DNA from 4 places in the Neorhizobium sp. 2083 genome. Region 1 is predicted to be linked to each of the others. Evidence: predicted binding sites of a transcription regulator. Region 1 holds the regulator's gene; each other region holds the start of a gene.

Region 1 (4,340 bases):
TCGTCGAGGAGAACGATACGGACAAGATGTTCACCAACCCCGACGACCAGCGCACCCAGGACTACATCATGGGTCGTTTCGGCTGATCCAGCCGACCGTGCCGCCTGAAAATCAATTTTGAGGACTAGAAGATGGCATCGACCCATATCCTGTCGGCCTATGACGACGAACTGAAATATCTGAGCCGCCGCATCTCCGAGATGGGCGGTCTTGCCGAGCAGATGTGCTCGGACGCCGTGCGCGCGCTGGTCAATTCCGACGCCGCACTCGCCCAGAAGGTCATCTCCGACGACGTGATCCTCGATCACGCCGAGCGCGAGATCGGCGACAAGGCGATCGTCACGATCGCCCGCCGCCAGCCTGTTGCCGCCGACCTTCGCGAGATCGTCGGTTCGCTGCGCATCGCGTCCGATCTGGAGCGCGTCGGCGACCTCGGCAAGAACACCGCCAAGCGCGTCATCGCGGTTCAGGGCACCGGCGTTCCGCGCAAGCTCGCCCGTGGTCTCGAACATCTCTCCGATCTCGCCCTCGTGCAGCTCAAGGACGTCCTCGACGTCTACGCGACGCGTTCGGCGGAAAAGGCCGAGGCGATCCGCATCCGCGACGAGGAGATCGACGCGATGTACACCTCGCTGTTCCGCGAACTCCTCACCTACATGATGGAAGATCCGCGCAACATCACCACCTGCACGCATCTGCTGTTCTGCGCCAAGAACATCGAGCGTATCGGCGACCACGCCACCAACATCGCCGAGACCATCTACTACATGACGACGGGCGCGCAGCCTGAAGGCGATCGCCCGAAGGACGACTCGTCGAACACGCTCGGTGCGATCACCGAATAATGATGGAATGCTGACGGAGCAGAGCTGAAATGCTGCCTAAAATCGCGGTGGTCGAGGATGAAGAAGCGCTCAGCGTGCTTCTTCGCTACAATCTCGAAGCGGAAGGTTATGAGGTCGAGACGATCTTGCGGGGGGACGAAGCCGAGATCCGGCTTCAGGAGCGTACGCCGGATCTTCTGATACTCGACTGGATGCTGCCCGGCGTTTCCGGCATCGAACTCTGCCGCCGGCTGCGCATGCGTCCGGAAACGGAGCGCTTGCCGATCATCATGCTGACGGCCCGAGGCGAGGAAAGCGAACGTGTTCGCGGCCTCGCCACCGGCGCCGACGATTATGTGGTGAAGCCCTTCTCGACGCCGGAACTTATGGCCCGCGTCAAGGCCATGCTCCGCCGCGCCCGTCCCGAAGTGCTCTCCAGCGTGCTCCGCTGCGGCGATATCGAACTCGATCGGGAAACCCACCGCGTTCACCGAAAGAGCCGTGAGGTGCGCCTGGGCCCGACCGAATTCCGTCTTCTGGAGTTCCTGATGGCCTCGCCCGGCCGCGTCTTCTCGCGTTCGCAGCTTCTGGATGGCGTCTGGGGGCACGACATTTATGTCGACGAACGTACTGTCGATGTGCATGTCGGGCGCCTCAGGAAGGCGCTCAACTTCTCCAACATGCAGGATGTCATCCGCACCGTCCGCGGCGCGGGTTATTCGATGGAATCCTGAGGCGGTTCACGCCGCCTCGGTCTTCCGCTGCCATTCCGGCAGCGGGAAGATCCGGTCATAGGCCCAGTTGAAGATGAAGGCATAGACCACGTAGAAGACCGCAAAAGACACATCCATCATCAGCGCATGGAGAATGCTGACGCCGAGATACCAGGCGATCAGCGGCAGAAGCGCGATGAGCAGGCCAAGTTCGAACAGCACCGCATGCGCCACGCGTATTGCGGTGTTTTTCTGCGTGCTGCCGGTGAAACGCTGCATCAGATGGTCGAAGCCGAGATTGTAAAGATAGTTCCAGCCGGTGGCGATCGTCGCACTGCCGATGCCGACCACGCCGATATCGGTGGCCGGCATGCCGAAGGCGATGGCGCCGAGTGGTGTGATGATGGCGAGCCCGATCAACTCGAAACTGATGGCATGGCGGATACGGTCGCGTGTGGAGCGCATGATGACCTCCTGGGTGCTGTTCCGGGTCGTCCCGGAGTTCTTGCCCGGATGGGGGAGGTCGTCCTCGCCATCCTTCAGATAGGCGCAATGCCGATCCGGAGCAAGGCCTGACCGGCAGATCCGCCATCTGCAACAAAAAAAGCGGGCCGAAGCCCGCTTTCGATCTTGTCCTCGTGTCGCGCCGCCGCTCAGACGCGAACGGCAACCTTGCGGCGCTCGTTCACCGGCTGGTAGGCGAGCTTTGCGTGATAGCTGCAATAGGGCGAGGCGTCCGGGGATTCACAGCCGCAGAAGTGGAAATCTTCCTTGAGCGGATCGCCGACAGGCCACTTGCAGGTGCGCTCGGTCAGTTCGGTCAGTGCCAGGCGACGGGAGATCGGCACCACCACGTTCGAGGCGGGACGATATTCCATCTCCTCGTAAGGTTCGACCTCGATCTCTTCCTTCACCATCGTCGCGCCCACGGCGCGGGCTACAGTCCGGGTGGTGGTGGTAACGCGCGATGCATAGTTCGGAGCCCGCGGCGCCGATGTCGTGCGCTTGGCCGCCGATGTGCGACCGGTCGCGACCGTACCGCCGGCTTTCGCCCGGCCGGGAAGGCTGAGGCGATGCACCTTGCCGATCACCGCATTCCGGCTTACGCCTCCGAGTTGTGCTGCGATCTGGCTGGCACTCAGGCCCTCCGACCATAATCTTTTGAGCTTCTCGACACGCTCGTCTGTCCAGTTCATGCCCGTTCTCCGCCTTTGAACGTTGCTGGCATGCAGAATCCTTCCACCTTTGCTGCGAAAATCATTTCGCAGCACCCACTATATCTATGCTTGAGGTGACTAGTTCCGCCGCATGCAGTCTAGTAATTGATCTTTAACCTAGTGTGAGGCTGACTCCGTGGCAAGAGTCGGGCGAATCTGCGGGATTCGATTTCGTGGTTTTCCCCAACTTGCTGTCCTGGAGAGTCATTTTTGTCACATAAGCCCGGGCTTGCGCTTTCCGGCCGAAACCTGCCTAAAATGCCGAGCTTTGTTGACATTGACGGCCTAAACCACGATAGTGCCACCGCCGCCCAGTGGGCGGCATTTTTGATTTTTCGGCCCGTTCTGCGGGCTTTTTCGAGACTGCCTAGAGGAGTGATGTCGCCATGGCTGAAGCCGCGCTTTTCGACACGTTTGCCCGGGCTCCGCTGCGTTTCGAACGCGGCGAGGGCGTATGGCTTGTGACGGAGAGTGGCGAGCGATATCTCGACTTCGGTGCGGGCATCGCCGTCAACTCGCTTGGCTACGCCCACCCGCATCTCGTCGGCGCGCTGAAGGCGCAGGCCGACAAGGTCTGGCACACGTCCAATCTCTTCGAGCAGCCGGGCCAGGAGACGCTGTCGCGTCGTCTCGCCGACAACTCTTTCGCGGATAAGGTGTTCTTCACCAATTCCGGTGCCGAGGCGCTGGAATGCGCCATCAAGACGGCGCGCCGCTACCAGTTCGTGAAGGGCCATCCGGAGCGCTTCCACATCGTCACCTTCGAAGGCGCCTTCCATGGCCGCACGCTGGCGACCATCGCCGCCGGCGGCCAGGCGAAATATCTCGAGGGGTTCGGTCCCAAGGTCGAAGGCTTCGACCAGGTGCCGTTCGGCGACATGGACGCCCTGAAGGCTGCGATCACCGAAAAGACGGCGGCGATCCTCATCGAGCCCATCCAGGGCGAGGGCGGCATCCGGCCGGTCCCGAAGGAATTCCTGGCTGCGCTGCGCCGGATCTGCGACGACAACGGCCTGCTGCTGATCTTCGACGAGGTCCAGACCGGCGTCGGCCGCACGGGCAAGCTGTTCGCCTATGAATGGACGGGCGTGGCACCGGACATCATGGCTCTTGCCAAGGGCATCGGCGGCGGTTTCCCGCTCGGCGCATGCCTTGCGACGGCGGAAGCGGCTTCCGGCATGACGGCCGGCACGCATGGCACGACCTATGGCGGCAATCCGCTTGCCATGGCGGTCGGCAACGCAGTGCTCGACGTGATCCTGGGCGACGGCTTCCTGGAAAACGTCCGCGACGTAGCCCTGGTTCTCCGCCAGGGTCTCGCGAGCCTCAAGGATCGTTTCCCCAACGTCATCGAAGACATCCGTGGCGAGGGCCTGCTACTCGGCGTGAAGGCGAAGGTGCCGGCTGGCGATCTGGTTGCCGCCCTGCGGGGCGAACACATGCTGGCGGTTCCCGCCGGCGACAACGTGGTGCGTCTCCTGCCACCGCTCACAGTCACCGCGGAGGAGGCCCGCGAGGGGCTTTCCCGCATCGAGAAGGCGGCGGAAACGCTTTCCGCCTCCGAGATGAAGAAATCGGCCTGAGCG
Region 2 (4,340 bases), on a different contig from region 1:
AAGGACGCGATCGACATCGTCGACCAGCTCGTCGGCCAGCTTGCGACGGCGATCCGGGCGGCGGCCGCGGTTGCGCTGATCGCCTCCGTGCTGGTGCTCGCCGGCGCGCTTGCGGCCGGCAACCGGGCACGCACCCATGACGCGGTGATCCTGAAGACGCTCGGCGGCACGCGCAGCATGCTGATGCGCGCCTTCAGCTACGAATACCTGATCCTCGGTGCCGCGACCGCGCTCTTTGCGCTCGTCGCCGGAGGCCTCTCCGCCTGGTTCATCGTCAGCCGGATCATGCGGCTGCAATCGGTCTTTCTGCCCGATGTGGCGGTGCTGACACTCGCCGTTTCGCTGGTCCTGACGGTCGGGATAGGCCTTGCCGGCACCTGGCGGATATTGGGCCAGAAAGCCGCACCGGTGCTCCGCGAGCTCTAATTCGCGCCAAGGTGGTATTTTGCGTTAACTCACGGATCAAATTCCCGTCAGAGCGTCCCATAGGTTGCTAAATAGCGCCCATGGCTTGCGTTTTTCGCTTGCCGCACCTCTTGTATGTCAAGCGATCTCGCATCATATTTATGCGCAGGCTTGCTGGAGCTCCGCAGCGGCGCCTGGGTCCGTAAAAAAGGGGGCCCGACACCGTGAATAATTCCGGAGCTTAAAGAGGAAACAATGGCTGACTTTAACAACTACCAGACCCGGGCGGCGCAGGGTCGCGCCCAGTCCGGCGCGATGATCGATGAGGGCCTGCGCGCCTATATGCTCAAGGTCTACAACCTGATGGCTGTCGGCTTGGCCATCACCGGTATCGCCGCCTATGGTATCTCGGCCCTCGCAACGACGACGGATGCAGCCGCAGCTGTCGCCCGGCTTCCGAACGGCATCCTGCTGACCAGCCTTGGCGCTGCGATCTACGGTTCGCCGCTTCGCTGGGTCGTCATGCTCGCACCGCTCGCAGTGGTGTTCTTCCTGAGCTTCCGCGTTCATAAGATGAGCGTCAGCTCGGCACAGGCCACCTTCTGGGGCTATGCCGCTCTGATGGGTCTCTCGCTGTCGTCGATCTTCCTGGTCTACACCGCCCAGAGCATCGTGCAGACGTTCTTCATCACCGCTGCGTCCTTCGGCGCGCTGTCGCTTTACGGCTACACGACGAAGAGAAGCCTGTCGGGCATGGGTTCGTTCCTGATCATGGGCCTGTTCGGCCTGATCATCGCTTCGATCGTCAACATCTTCCTGGGTTCCGCCCCGCTCGCCTGGGCGATCTCGGTCATCGGCGTTCTGATCTTCGCAGGCCTCACCGCCTACGACACGCAGAAGATCAAGGAAATGTATTTTGACGGCGACGACGTCGCGGTTGCTGGCCGCAAGGCCATCATGGGTGCACTGACCCTTTACCTCGACTTCATCAATCTCTTCACGTTCCTCCTGCAGTTCCTGGGCAACCGGAACAACTAATTCGAGGAATACGAACAGGAAAAGGCGGCCTCCGGGCCGCCTTTTTTGTTGCCCCGCTTCGCGCCGCAGCATAGGCTTGGCCATTCTTTCGAAGGCCTCAATATCAATGACATTTCATCTGCGCGACGCATCCCCCGCCGATCTTCCCACTATCACCGAAATCTATCGCGACAGCGTGCTGAACGGCACCGCAAGCTACGAGATCACTCCGCCGGACGAGATCGAGATGACCGGCCGTTTCGAGGCGATCCGGGCCAAGGGCTATCCCTATATCGCGGCGGAACAGGAAGACGGCACGCTTCTCGGTTACGCCTACGCGTCGGCCTTCCGCACCCGCCCCGCCTATCGCTGGCTGGTCGAGGATTCGATCTACCTCGCGCCCGAAGCGCGCGGCAAGGGCGTCGGCAAGGCGCTGCTCAAAGAGCTGCTGGTGCGTTGCGAGAAGCTCGGTTTTCGCCAGATGGTCGCCGTCATCGGCGGCGCGAGCCCGGCCTCCGTGGCGCTCCACCGCGGCCTCGGCTTCGAGCTGACCGGCACGTTGAAAGGCACCGGCTTCAAGCACGGGAAATGGCAGGATACGGTGCTGATGCAAGCAACCCTTGGCGAAGGCAATGAAACCGATCCGGATCCGGCAGCCTATCCCGGCTCGCTGTTTACCGAATAGCGGATCGGCGGATAACGGGCCGCCTCAGTCGATCAGCTTCAGCACCTTGTCGAACACTTTCAGCACCTGCGGCAGCTCGTGGCCGCGCTTCAGGATCATCCCGTGAGTGTTTATCACCGAATAGGCACCCTGCCTGGCGGCGAGTTTCGGGTCCTTCTCGATCCGGAAAAGCGGCGCTTCGCCGGAGCGCTTGAAGATGGAGAACACCGCCCGATCCTTCAGGTGATCGATCGCGTAGTCCTTCCACTCTCCTTCGCCGACCATGCGGCCGTAAATCCTTAATATCGCATCGAGTTCCCGCCGGTGGAAGGTGACCGGTGCTGGATCGCGGTTTTGCCGATAATCACTGAGATCGACGACAACGGCTGTGTCCTGGGGTCTCTGTCCCCCCGGCAAATCCGGCTGATCTGTCATCAAGACTCCCAAATCGTCAAATGTCAGAGATATGACAGTGTGCCCGAGAGGCGGTAAAAATCAACCCCGCAATCCCGCCGGCGGTGAACCGGACGATTTTATTCTTGCCCCATTTCGAACAAAAGAGCGCCCGATTTCGAAGCGAGATTGATGGCGTTGGTTGGCGCCGTTTTTCTGCGCCATATGGCCCGGTCTGGTCGCATTGACCCTTACCCCCAGCCCCCCAATGTTATTGGATCGGGCCGCCAACAATCAATCACGACAGTCCGGCAAGCTTTGAACCACGCCAGCGGTCAGTATTTCTTGCGGCCCGCCATCAGCACGGTGGCGCCGAGGATGGCGCCCGGCTCGCCGCCCGGCCCCGACGCCTGCAGCAGGATCGCGCAGCCATCCTTCTTCGACTTGCCCATCAGCTTGCCCGGCAAGGTCAGCTTCATGCTCTGGCCGTTCCATGTGCCGACCGACTGCACGTCGTAAACGGCGTGCCAGTATTCCATTGTCTTGCCGCTGTTTTCGCCCTTGGTGACATCCACCTGCTGGCGTTTGGTGAAATAGGCGACGACGACGTCCGCCTGTCCCTTGCCGGCGTCGATCTCGATCTCGATCTCGTCGCCGCGCATCGCCGCGGTGACCGGAACGTCGAGCCCCTTGCCGTTCTGGCTAAGCGTCTTCACCTTGTCGTTGATGACGGCGAGATCGGTGCCCTTGACGTGGTCGCGGCCGTTGATGACGACCTGGGGAGTGTAGACGCCGCTGCGCCCGAGCGACTTGGCATAACCATATTGCCGCTCCGTATTCTCCTTCGAGCTCAGCGTGTCGGTCCAGCCGAGGTAGTTCCAGTAATCGACGTGATAGGAGAGCACGACCATGTCGCCCTGGGCCACAAGCTCGCCGAGCGCGGCATCGGCCGGCGGACAGGAGGAGCATCCTTGAGACGTGAAAAGCTCGATCACGCCCTTCGGCGCCCTGACCTCCCCCGCAAATGCGGCGCCGGCATAGACCAGGCCCGCAACGAGGATTACGGAGCGAAAACGAAAGGGCATGGGTGGCAGACCTTTTTATCAGGGCAACTGTTATCCACGATTGCTCGCGGCGATCAAGGGCCTAACGCACTGGATGGCGGAAAGTAACCACCGGGAACCTTCAAGAGAAAGTCACGAAGGGGTGAAGAGCGGATAATTGATCGGTTTCCCGAATGCGTTTCGTCGGGTGCCAAATTTTGCGAAAAACGCGCCCGGGTCAAATCAGTTTGAGCAACCCTTGAGTAAAATAAACGGCACCGACACCGGTGACGATCCAGCGCGTCCAGGCGCGGAAATTCTGGTCGGTCATCCTCTGCAGGATGTCATTGCCCGCCCGCGCCCCGAGTATGGCAACCGGCGCCGCCACCAGCACCGCGATCCACTCGGTGGTCGGCAGCTGCGAGGCCGCATTCCAGTAGAACACCACCTTCGTCGCATGCGAGGCGACCTGTACCGCCGCCTTGGTGGCGATCACCTTGCGCCGGTCCATCGTGGTGCGGATGAAGAAGATGTCGATCGTCGGCCCCGACACGCCGACGCCGACCGTCAGCGCCCCGGCGATCAACCCGCAGACCAGCGCATGCAGCGGCTTCGAGGCATCGAGCCTCAGCTTCGACACCGGCATCCAGACAAGGATCGGCATCAGCCCAATCGCGATCGACACGACGATCAGGTCCGGCTGGTAGTCGACGATCAGCAGGATGACGCTGGAGATGATGAGACCGAGGCAGAGGATGCCGAGAATGCGGTAGTCGATATAGGCGCGGGAAAACCAGGCGCGCGACCCGTTCGATACC
Region 3 (4,340 bases), on a different contig from region 1:
CACGGCCGGAAAGGCGAAATCGAGCCCGAGCACCACCGGATCGCCGAGAAAGGCGCCGAGGGCAGCGCCAGCGAGCCCCGAAAGCACCCAGGCGAGGTAGAAGGGCGCGACGAGGCCGGCGAACCAGGCGGGCGTGAGCTTTGCTACCTTAGCCCGGAACTCGGCCATCGCCCAGATCTCGTCGGCGAGGAACAGCATCGAGAGATAACGCGCCGGCTGGCTGAAACCGCCCATCCTGGTGCCGAGCGAGGCGCTCATCAGCACATGGCGGATGTTGACCAAGAGGGCTGCGAACCCGACGCCGGTCCAGGAGGCCGGATGGGTCCAGATATCCATCGCCACGAATTGCGAACCGCCGGCGAACACCAGCGCGCTCATCAGGGCCGTTTCCGCCGGCGACAGGCCCTTGGTGGCCGCAACCGCCCCGAAAACGAGGCCGATCGGGATGACCGCTGCGATCAGCGGCGAGATCGCGCGCATGCCGCCGAGGAAGTCTTGCTGTTTGGTGTTGTCGTTCATTCGATAACCTTGATCTCGGGTAGATATGGCGTCTGCCCCTCATCCGCCTGCCGGCACCTTCTCCCCGCACGCGGGGAGAAGGACATATGCCGCCCTCTCTCCGTTTCACTCCGACATCGCGCGGGGCACGTCCCCTCTCCCCGCCTGCGGGGAGAGGTGGAGCGCAGCAAGCTGCGCTCTGGGTGAGGGGCTTAAAGGCGCCCAGACCTGCCGTCTTGAACGAAAGTGATCAGCGCGCGCGATACTGCCCCGGCGTCAGGCCGGTACGCGCCTTGAAGTGCCGGGTGAAATGCGCCTGGTCGGCAAAGCCGCATTCGAGCGCGATCTCGGCCGGCTGGCCGCCCTCCCGCAAGCGCCGCCGCGCCGCGCGGATGCGGATGTCGGTGAGGAAGGAATGCGGGGTGATGTGGAACTCCTTGCGGAAGGCGCGGATGAGATGCGCCCGGCTGAGACCCGCGACCGTTGCCAACTCCTCCAGCCCCACATCGGAGGCGAAATTTTCGATCAGGTAATCGCGGGCCTGGCGCACCGCCGTGCGCTCCGCGGTCTCGGCCGGCACGATGATCGAACTGCCGTGGCGGCGGAACATCGCGTCAAGCACAAGGAACATCGCCTGACTGGTTTCGAGAGCGCCCGCCCCTTCCTCGAGCGTCCGGTGCGCCTCGTGAAACGCGTCGGCGAGCGCCTGGTCGTGAAGGATCTGCCTGCCGAAGGCCGGCGTGCCCTGGAAGGATTTGCCGGTGACGTCTTCGAGGATTTCGCGAAACAGCGCCATGTCCGGATAGATCATCCGGTAGCGATAACCGCCCTCGACGGGCGCGCCGTCGTGGATCTCGCCGGGATTGATGAGATAGAGATCGCCCGGCCCCGAGCTTTCGCGTAAGCCCCGGATCGTCGCGATCTGGGCGCCGCGCTCGATGGCGCCGATGCTGAACGTGTCGTGCGCGTGTGGCGCGAATTCATGGGTGAGGAATGTGGCGGACAGACATTCCATGCCCCCGAAACGGCTGTCGCGCCAGAAGCGGGTGGTTTCCGCCTGGGCGAGCGGCATGTAATCGGCTGCCTGTTCCTGCGAGACGTTCTGCATCGCGCGGATATAGCAGATTTCCGCGCCGGCCTCTTGAACAAAAGTGACCGCCTTCAGTCTTTCAGGCGATCTTGCGCGCCGCCACGCGACCCATCGGATGCAGCGAATGCACCTGGAAAGGAGCGCCCGGCTCTTCCTCGATGAACAGCGCCAGATTGGCGATCTCGACCGGCTTTTTCAGGTAGGGTTCGAAATAGTCGCGCAGCGCCAGATCGAAACGCGGCATCTCGACCGGCAGCAACGGGCCGGTCAGCGTCATGTGGAACCGGAACTCGTCCATCACGTAAGGATGGCCCCAGCGGTGCAGGTTGGCGAATTGCGGTGCAGACAGATTGCCCGGATCGTTGCGTTCCAGTTCTGCCTCGGTCAGCGGCGTGCGGAAATTGTCGAATTCCTGGACGACGGACGCGGCAAGAAACCGCATGGTGTCGCAGGGCACGACCGGCGCCAGGCCGAAAAAATTGCCGAGCCGCACGACTTCGAGCCTGGGCAGCTCGAACGGGCTGTGGGTTCCGGCAAACCGCATCAGGTGGCGCAGCAGCATCGATTCGGTAACGTCGGGCGCCAGCCGGAACGGCGCCTTCAGCGTCGCATGGAAACCGTAGCGGCGCGGCAGTGCGGTGTGGAAAGCGACCTCGTGAATGCCCATGCCGCGGATTGCCGGCGGCTCCGTCGCATCGCCCGAAAAGGCGTTGCGGCCAAGCCACTGGGCCGCGGCCAGCGTCAGCGGATCATGCGCCGGAGGCGTGAAATGAATGGCATAGCGCATGCGTCACCTTCTGAACGTCCTTTTCAGCAACCCCGTTGTTTTACGCATTGCTCAACAATCCCTGCGGTGGGGGTTAAGTGATTTGCGTGACAGAATAACGACGCGGAGGGCCGAAAACTCGCGTTTAACGCGAGGCGACCGCCAGATGATTGGCGAGCGTGAATGACGACGGAAGCCGCATTTCCCGGCCATTCACGGCATTGAGCGCCGCATCCGCCAACCTGTGCGCGATGCCGAAACTCACCTTGAAACCACCCGTGAGCGCAATCACTCGGGCGTGATCGGGATGCGGGCCGACCATCGGATCGCGGTCGATCGCCTTCGGCCTCAATCCCGCCCAGCGCTCGGCAACCGGGGCCTTGGCCAGGGCCGGCACCAGTGCCCGGGCACGCAAGATGAGGTCGTCGAGTTGGATATCGGTCGAGGACGGATCGTCGAACACATCCTCGCTGGTGCTGCCGACCGCCACATGGCCACCCTCGTGAGCGACCACATAAAGACCGTTCAGGAAGATCACCGGCAGGGCGGGGTCGATATCGGCCTTCAGCAGGGCCGCCTGTCCCTTGACCGGCTGGCCGATGAGACGCGGATAGGGTGGCGAAATCCCTTCAAGCAGCGGGAAGGATCGGTGGCCGGCCGAGACGATGCAGTGCCCGAACGCGACGCTTTCGCCCCCGCGGAATATAATCCTATTCGATACCGGGTCGATCGTCTCCGCCTCGATCCCCTCGACGACCTGCACATGGCCCGCGGATCGAAGGAAGGCGGCAAGCGCCGAAACTAGGCCGCGCGGCGATACGCGCGCCGCAAAGGTGTCGTGGACGAGGCCGGCCGCGGCAAAGGAGGCATCCGGCCACCCCTTCTGCGGGGGGCGGTCGAGCACATGCCAGTGGAAACGCCGCTCGCCGCGCCGCCAGCACGCTTCGGCATCGGCCGAATGGCCGAGCGCGATCTTTCGCAGATGCGGCTTCGGCAGCGGGATCAGCCGGCCGGACCGGCGGTAGCCGCAGGCCATCCCGGTCTCGGCCTCAAGCTCGGCGATCTCGTCTTCCAGCGACAGGAGCGCATCGAACTGGAACTGTTTCTTGTCGTTCCATTTGTCCGGCATGTGCGGCATCAGGGCGCCGAGCAGCCCGCCGCTCGCCCCCTGCCCCAGCGGGCCGGCATCGACAAGCAGGGTGCGGATACCCAGACGCTCGGCCTTGACCGCCGCCCACAGGCCCATGACGCCGCCACCGACGATGACGAGATCCGCGGATGACGGAAGGACATGAGATTGACCGCCGAAGCCGGCAGGATTATCCGCATGTCCCATGAGTGATCGTCATCCTGAAGTTCGTGCGACCGACAGCCAGAATCCCGATGCCCAGGCCCTGGATTGGCATGAGGGCGATATGCCCTATTCCCAGAAATTTGGCGATCACTTTTATTGCCGCACCGACGGGCGGCTGGAATGCGGCCACACGTTCCTGGCCGGCAACGGCCTGCCGGAGCGCTGGGAAGGGCGTCAGAATTTCCGGATAGGCGAACTCGGCTTCGGCACCGGCCTGAATTTCTGCGAGACCTGGCGGCAATGGAAGCTTTTCCGCGCCCCCGGCGCAAAGCTGCATTTCACCTCGTTCGAGCTCTATCCGATGCAGCGCGACGAGATCGATCGGGCGCTTGCCCGCTGGCCGGAGATCGACGCGGAACGGCAGGCGCTGGTCGGGGCATGGCCTGACGGGCCTGCCGGCCATGTGGTGATCGAGGCCGATACCCAGACCCGGCTCACCGTCGTCTGCGGCCCGGCGCTCGAAGGCGTTTCCCTGGCCGAGGCGGATTTCGACGCCTGGTTCCTCGACGGCTTTGCGCCGTCCCGCAATCCCGACATGTGGTCGCCCGAAATCATGCAGGCGATCCACGGCAGGACCTTGCCCGGCGGCACGTTCGGCACCTATGCCGCCGCCGGCTTCGTACGGCGAAACC
Region 4 (4,340 bases), on a different contig from region 1:
TCGACCAGCCGATGCTGGATGCCGATATGCACGAAGGCGAAGGTGAAGGCATGGGTGGCCTGCAGCGCCAGATATCCCCAGAAATCGAGCGGCATCGGAAACAGCGTCCAGCGCAGCACCGCCACGGCACACCCTATCCGCATCAGCGTCCAGGGCGAAACCCTGCGGGCGATCCAGCCTGCCGCAAAGAAGACCAGGATCTCCGACACGACTGCGGCACTCCAAAGCACGCCGATCGAACCGTTCGAAAAGCCGATCTGCTGCCAGTGGATCGTGCCGAACGTATAGAACATGCCGTGGCCCGCCTGCGCGACCGATGCGCCGATCATCAGCACATGCAGATCGAGGCGCCTGAGCGAGCTCGGCTGAGGCATCCGGTCGACGTCCGGCCGCAACACCGCCCTGCCGAGCCTGGGCGCGGCGAAGGCGACGCCGACGGTCAGCAGAAAGCCGACCGCCATCGCCGAAGGGATGGCCTGGAAGCCCCAGAAGCCGCGCAGTTCGCCGACCAAAAGCGTCACGGCCACGAAGCCGACCGATCCCCACACCCGCATCGAGCCATATTGGAAACCCCAGCGCCGGACCCCGCTGACGGCGATTGATTCGACGATCGGCGCATAGGGCGCAAAAACCGCCGCCTGAACGGCAACGACGATCAGAACCGGCCAGAAGTCGCGGATGAAGAACATGGCGAACGCCGTCAGCAGCGACAGGGCACCGGACCAGGCGAGCATCAGCGTTCGTTCCGTCATGCGGTCGGCCAGCAGACCGGCAACCGGAGCGGCGGCCACGCGCAGGAAAAGCTGGGCTGCGAGCACAATGCCGATTTCGAACTCGGTGAAAGCCAGCCCGTCCAGCCAGACGGGCAGATAGGGCAGAATCACGCCATTCACCCCGAGCGGCGCCCCATAGGCAATCGCGCAGCGCAACTGGAAGAACCGGGGCGCGGATTGCGCCGTATTTGAGGGAATCACGATTTCACGGGTGGGTTGCTGAAGTTTCAGCTTACCTAACACACACCCCGGTGCCTGCCTATGGCAAGAAATGGCCTCTTGACCGCCGGCCCGCCATCGCAGGCCGCTCAGGCGGCCTGCATGTCCTCAAGGGATTTCGGCGCCGGCAGGGACTTGATCTCGGCCGTGGCCGTGATGTTCTGCCAGGAGATCATCTCCAGCGTGCCGTCGAAGTTCTCGGCGATCGCCGTGCAGCTTTCCACCCAGTCGCCGGTATTGACGTAGTGGATGCCGTCGATGTCTTCCATCACGGCGTGATGGATGTGGCCGCAGATGACGCCATCGACATTGTTACGGCGGGCTTCGTCGGCGACGACCCGCTGGAACTCGCCGATGAAGTTCACGGCGTGCTTGACCTGCAGCTTGGCCCAGGCCGAGAACGACCAGTAGGGCATGCCGAGGCGACGGCGGATGGCGGCAAGGCCGATATTGATGACGATGGCCGCGTCATAGGCCCAGTCGCCGAGATAGGCGAGCAGGCGCGCATTGCGGACCACGACGTCGAATTCGTCGCCATGCAGGATCAGGTATTTCTTGCCGTCGGCCATTTCGTAGATTTCGCGCTCGGCAACTTCGATGCCACCGAAATGGGTGCCGGGGAAGGAACGCAGGAATTCGTCGTGGTTGCCGGGGATGTAGACGATGCGGGTGCCCTTGCGCGCCTTGCGCAGCAGCTTCTGGACCACGTCGTTGCAGCCCTGCGGCCAGTACCAGTTGCGCTTCAGCCGCCAGCCATCGACGATGTCGCCGACCAGGAAGATGGTCTCCGCTTCATGATAGCGCAGGAAATCCAGGAGAAAATCCGTTCGGGCCGCCTTGGAGCCCAGGTGAACGTCCGAAATGAAGAGCGTTCTGAAATGCCGTGTATCCATCTCACCGGTCACGAAGTCGTCCTTTCGCTGCCGCTTCTAGGGGCTTCAAAACCAGACTCGTGTTTCAGGATGATGACAGGGGCCGGGAAAGGCGGATCACGACGCCCGACCGGCCATGTTCCAATTTCCGCCATGACCGCAAATTACCTGCTGTCGCTTCTGGTCGATTGATGTAATGAGAGGTCTCTCCTTTCGACCCCTCAAAGACAAAACAAGCAAGCCAGGAGGAACGATGAACGCGCAGGACAAACCGAAGGCGCCGACCATGCCGGTCAATGCCGATCTCGACGAACAGGCGCTGTTCTTCCACCGCTACCCACGTCCCGGCAAGCTGGAGATCCAGGCGACCAAGCCGCTCGGCAACCAGCGCGACCTGGCGCTCGCCTATTCCCCGGGCGTTGCAGCGCCCTGCCTGGCGATCCGCGACAATCCGGACATGGCGGCGGATTATACCGCCCGCGCCAATCTCGTCGCCGTCATTTCCAACGGCTCGGCCGTGCTCGGTCTCGGCAATATCGGTCCGCTGGCCTCCAAGCCGGTCATGGAAGGCAAGGCGGTCCTCTTCAAGAAATTCGCCGGCATCGACGTGTTCGATATCGAGATCGAGGCGCCCGGCATCGAGGCGATGGTTTCGACCGTCTCGGCGCTGGAACCCACCTTCGGCGGCATCAACCTCGAAGACATCAAGTCGCCGGAATGTTTCGAAGTCGAGCGCCGGCTGCGCGAAAAGATGAACATCCCGGTCTTCCACGACGACCAGCACGGCACCGCGATCATCGTCGCCGCCGCGATCCTGAACGGGCTGGAACTTGCCGGCAAGAACATATCCGACGTCAAGATCGTCACGTCGGGCGCGGGTGCCGCGGCGCTCGCCTGCCTGCATCTCCTCGTCTCGCTCGGCGCGAAGAAGGAGAATATCTGGGTCCACGACATCGAAGGCCTCGTTTATGACGGGCGCAACACGCTGATGGACGAGTGGAAGGAAATCTACGCCCAGAAGAGCGACAAGCGGGTGCTTGCCGACAGCATCGGCGGTGCCGACGTGTTCCTCGGCCTGTCCGCCGCCGGCGTGCTGAAGCCCGAACTGCTGGTCCAGATGGCCGAAAAGCCGCTGATCATGGCGCTTGCCAACCCGACGCCGGAAATCATGCCGGAGCTCGCCCGCGCCGCGCGCCCGGACGCGATGATCTGCACCGGCCGTTCGGACTTCCCGAACCAGGTCAACAACGTGCTGTGTTTCCCCTACATCTTCCGCGGCGCGCTCGATTGCGGTGCCCGGACGATCAACGAGGAAATGAAGATGGCAGCGGTCAAGGCGATCGCAGCTTTGGCCCGCGAGGAAGTTTCCGACGTCGCGGCGCGGGCCTATTCCGGCGAGACGCCGATTTTCGGCGCCGACTACCTGATCCCCTCGCCCTTCGATCCGCGCCTCATCCTGCGCATCGCGCCGGCGGTTGCCAGGGCTGCCGCCGAAACCGGTGTCGCCTCGCGGCCGATCCATGATTTCGAGGCTTATCTCGACCAGCTGAACCGCTTCGTCTGGCGTTCCGGTTTCGTGATGAAGCCGATCTTCAGCGCCGCCAAGGTTTCGGAAAGGAACCGGGTGATCTTCGCGGAAGGCGAGGACGAGCGCGTGCTGCGCGCCGCCCAGGTCCTGCTCGAGGAAAAGACCGCAACCCCGATCCTGATCGGCCGTCCCTCGGTCATCGAGGCGCGGCTTGCCCGCTTCGGCATCCGCATTCGCCCGAATGTCGACTTCGCCGTGGTCAACCCGGAAGACGATCCGCGCTACCGCGACTATGTCGACGAATATTTCGCACTGGTCGGCCGCGAAGGCATCAATCCGGAAGCGGCGCGCACCATCGTGCGCACCAACAACACGGTGATCGGCGCGCTGGCGGTCAAGCGCGGCGATGCGGACGCGCTGATCTGCGGCGTCGAAGGCCGTTACGACAAACATCTCAACGACGTGAACCAGATCATCGGCAAGCGCCCGGACGTCTGCGCCTTCTCGGGCCTCAGCCTTGTCATTTCCCAGCGCGGCGCGATGTTCTTCACCGACACCTTCGTGAACTACAATCCGTCCGCGCAGGAGATCGCCGAGATCACGGTCCTGGCGGCCGAGGAAATCCGCCGATTCGGCATTACCCCGAAGGCGGCGCTGATCTGCCATTCGAACTTCGGCTCGCGCGATTCGGAAAGTGCCCAGAAGATGCGGGCCGCCTTGAAGCTGGTACGCCAGCGGGCGCCGGAGCTGGAAGTGGACGGCGAAATGCAGGGCGGTTCGGCGCTGTCGGAAATCGTGCGCAAGCGGGCCATGCCGAACAGCTCGCTCACCGGCGAAGCCAACCTGCTCGTCTTCCCGAATCTCGACGCGGCAAACATATCGCTCGGTATCGTCCGCAACATGACGGACGCGCTGCATGTCGGGCCGATCCTGCTCGGCGCGGCCCAG

What was found. The regulator PhoB, encoded in region 1, activates phosphate uptake and scavenging genes when phosphate is short. The targets are predictions, from matches to a motif close to TGTCATNNANCTGTCAT.
Region 2: the regulator PhoB is predicted to act here: its motif matches at 2,542-2,558, upstream of J2X76_RS22900 (DUF2794 domain-containing protein).
Region 3: the regulator PhoB is predicted to act here: its motif matches at 2,462-2,478, upstream of J2X76_RS09360 (DUF1045 domain-containing protein).
Region 4: the regulator PhoB is predicted to act here: its motif matches at 1,947-1,963, upstream of J2X76_RS20065 (UDP-2,3-diacylglucosamine diphosphatase).

Annotation. Positions count from the first base shown of each region.
Region 1 is NZ_JAVDTC010000001.1:1,010,917-1,015,256, reverse strand. It holds gene pstB (phosphate ABC transporter ATP-binding protein PstB) at 1-86, shown strand, start outside; gene phoU (phosphate signaling complex protein PhoU) at 132-845, shown strand; gene phoB (phosphate regulon transcriptional regulator PhoB) at 875-1,558, shown strand; gene J2X76_RS05215 (PACE efflux transporter) at 1,565-2,002, opposite strand; gene J2X76_RS05210 (GcrA family cell cycle regulator) at 2,191-2,733, opposite strand; gene J2X76_RS05205 (aspartate aminotransferase family protein) at 3,141-4,337, shown strand.
Region 2 is NZ_JAVDTC010000006.1:230,561-234,900, reverse strand. It holds gene J2X76_RS22915 (ABC transporter permease) at 1-426, shown strand, start outside; gene J2X76_RS22910 (Bax inhibitor-1/YccA family protein) at 661-1,443, shown strand; gene J2X76_RS22905 (N-acetyltransferase family protein) at 1,550-2,107, shown strand; gene J2X76_RS22900 (DUF2794 domain-containing protein) at 2,132-2,521, opposite strand; gene J2X76_RS22895 (thioredoxin family protein) at 2,815-3,564, opposite strand; gene J2X76_RS22890 (sulfite exporter TauE/SafE family protein) at 3,761-4,340, opposite strand, start outside.
Region 3 is NZ_JAVDTC010000002.1:254,388-258,727, forward strand. It holds gene J2X76_RS09350 (AzlC family ABC transporter permease) at 1-519, opposite strand, end outside; gene J2X76_RS09355 (AraC family transcriptional regulator) at 749-1,606, opposite strand; gene J2X76_RS09360 (DUF1045 domain-containing protein) at 1,668-2,375, opposite strand; gene J2X76_RS09365 (FAD-dependent oxidoreductase) at 2,500-3,690, opposite strand; gene mnmD (tRNA (5-methylaminomethyl-2-thiouridine)(34)-methyltransferase MnmD) at 3,689-4,340, shown strand, end outside.
Region 4 is NZ_JAVDTC010000005.1:164,726-169,065, forward strand. It holds gene J2X76_RS20060 (MFS transporter) at 1-974, opposite strand, end outside; gene J2X76_RS20065 (UDP-2,3-diacylglucosamine diphosphatase) at 1,082-1,885, opposite strand; gene J2X76_RS20070 (NADP-dependent malic enzyme) at 2,118-4,340, shown strand, end outside.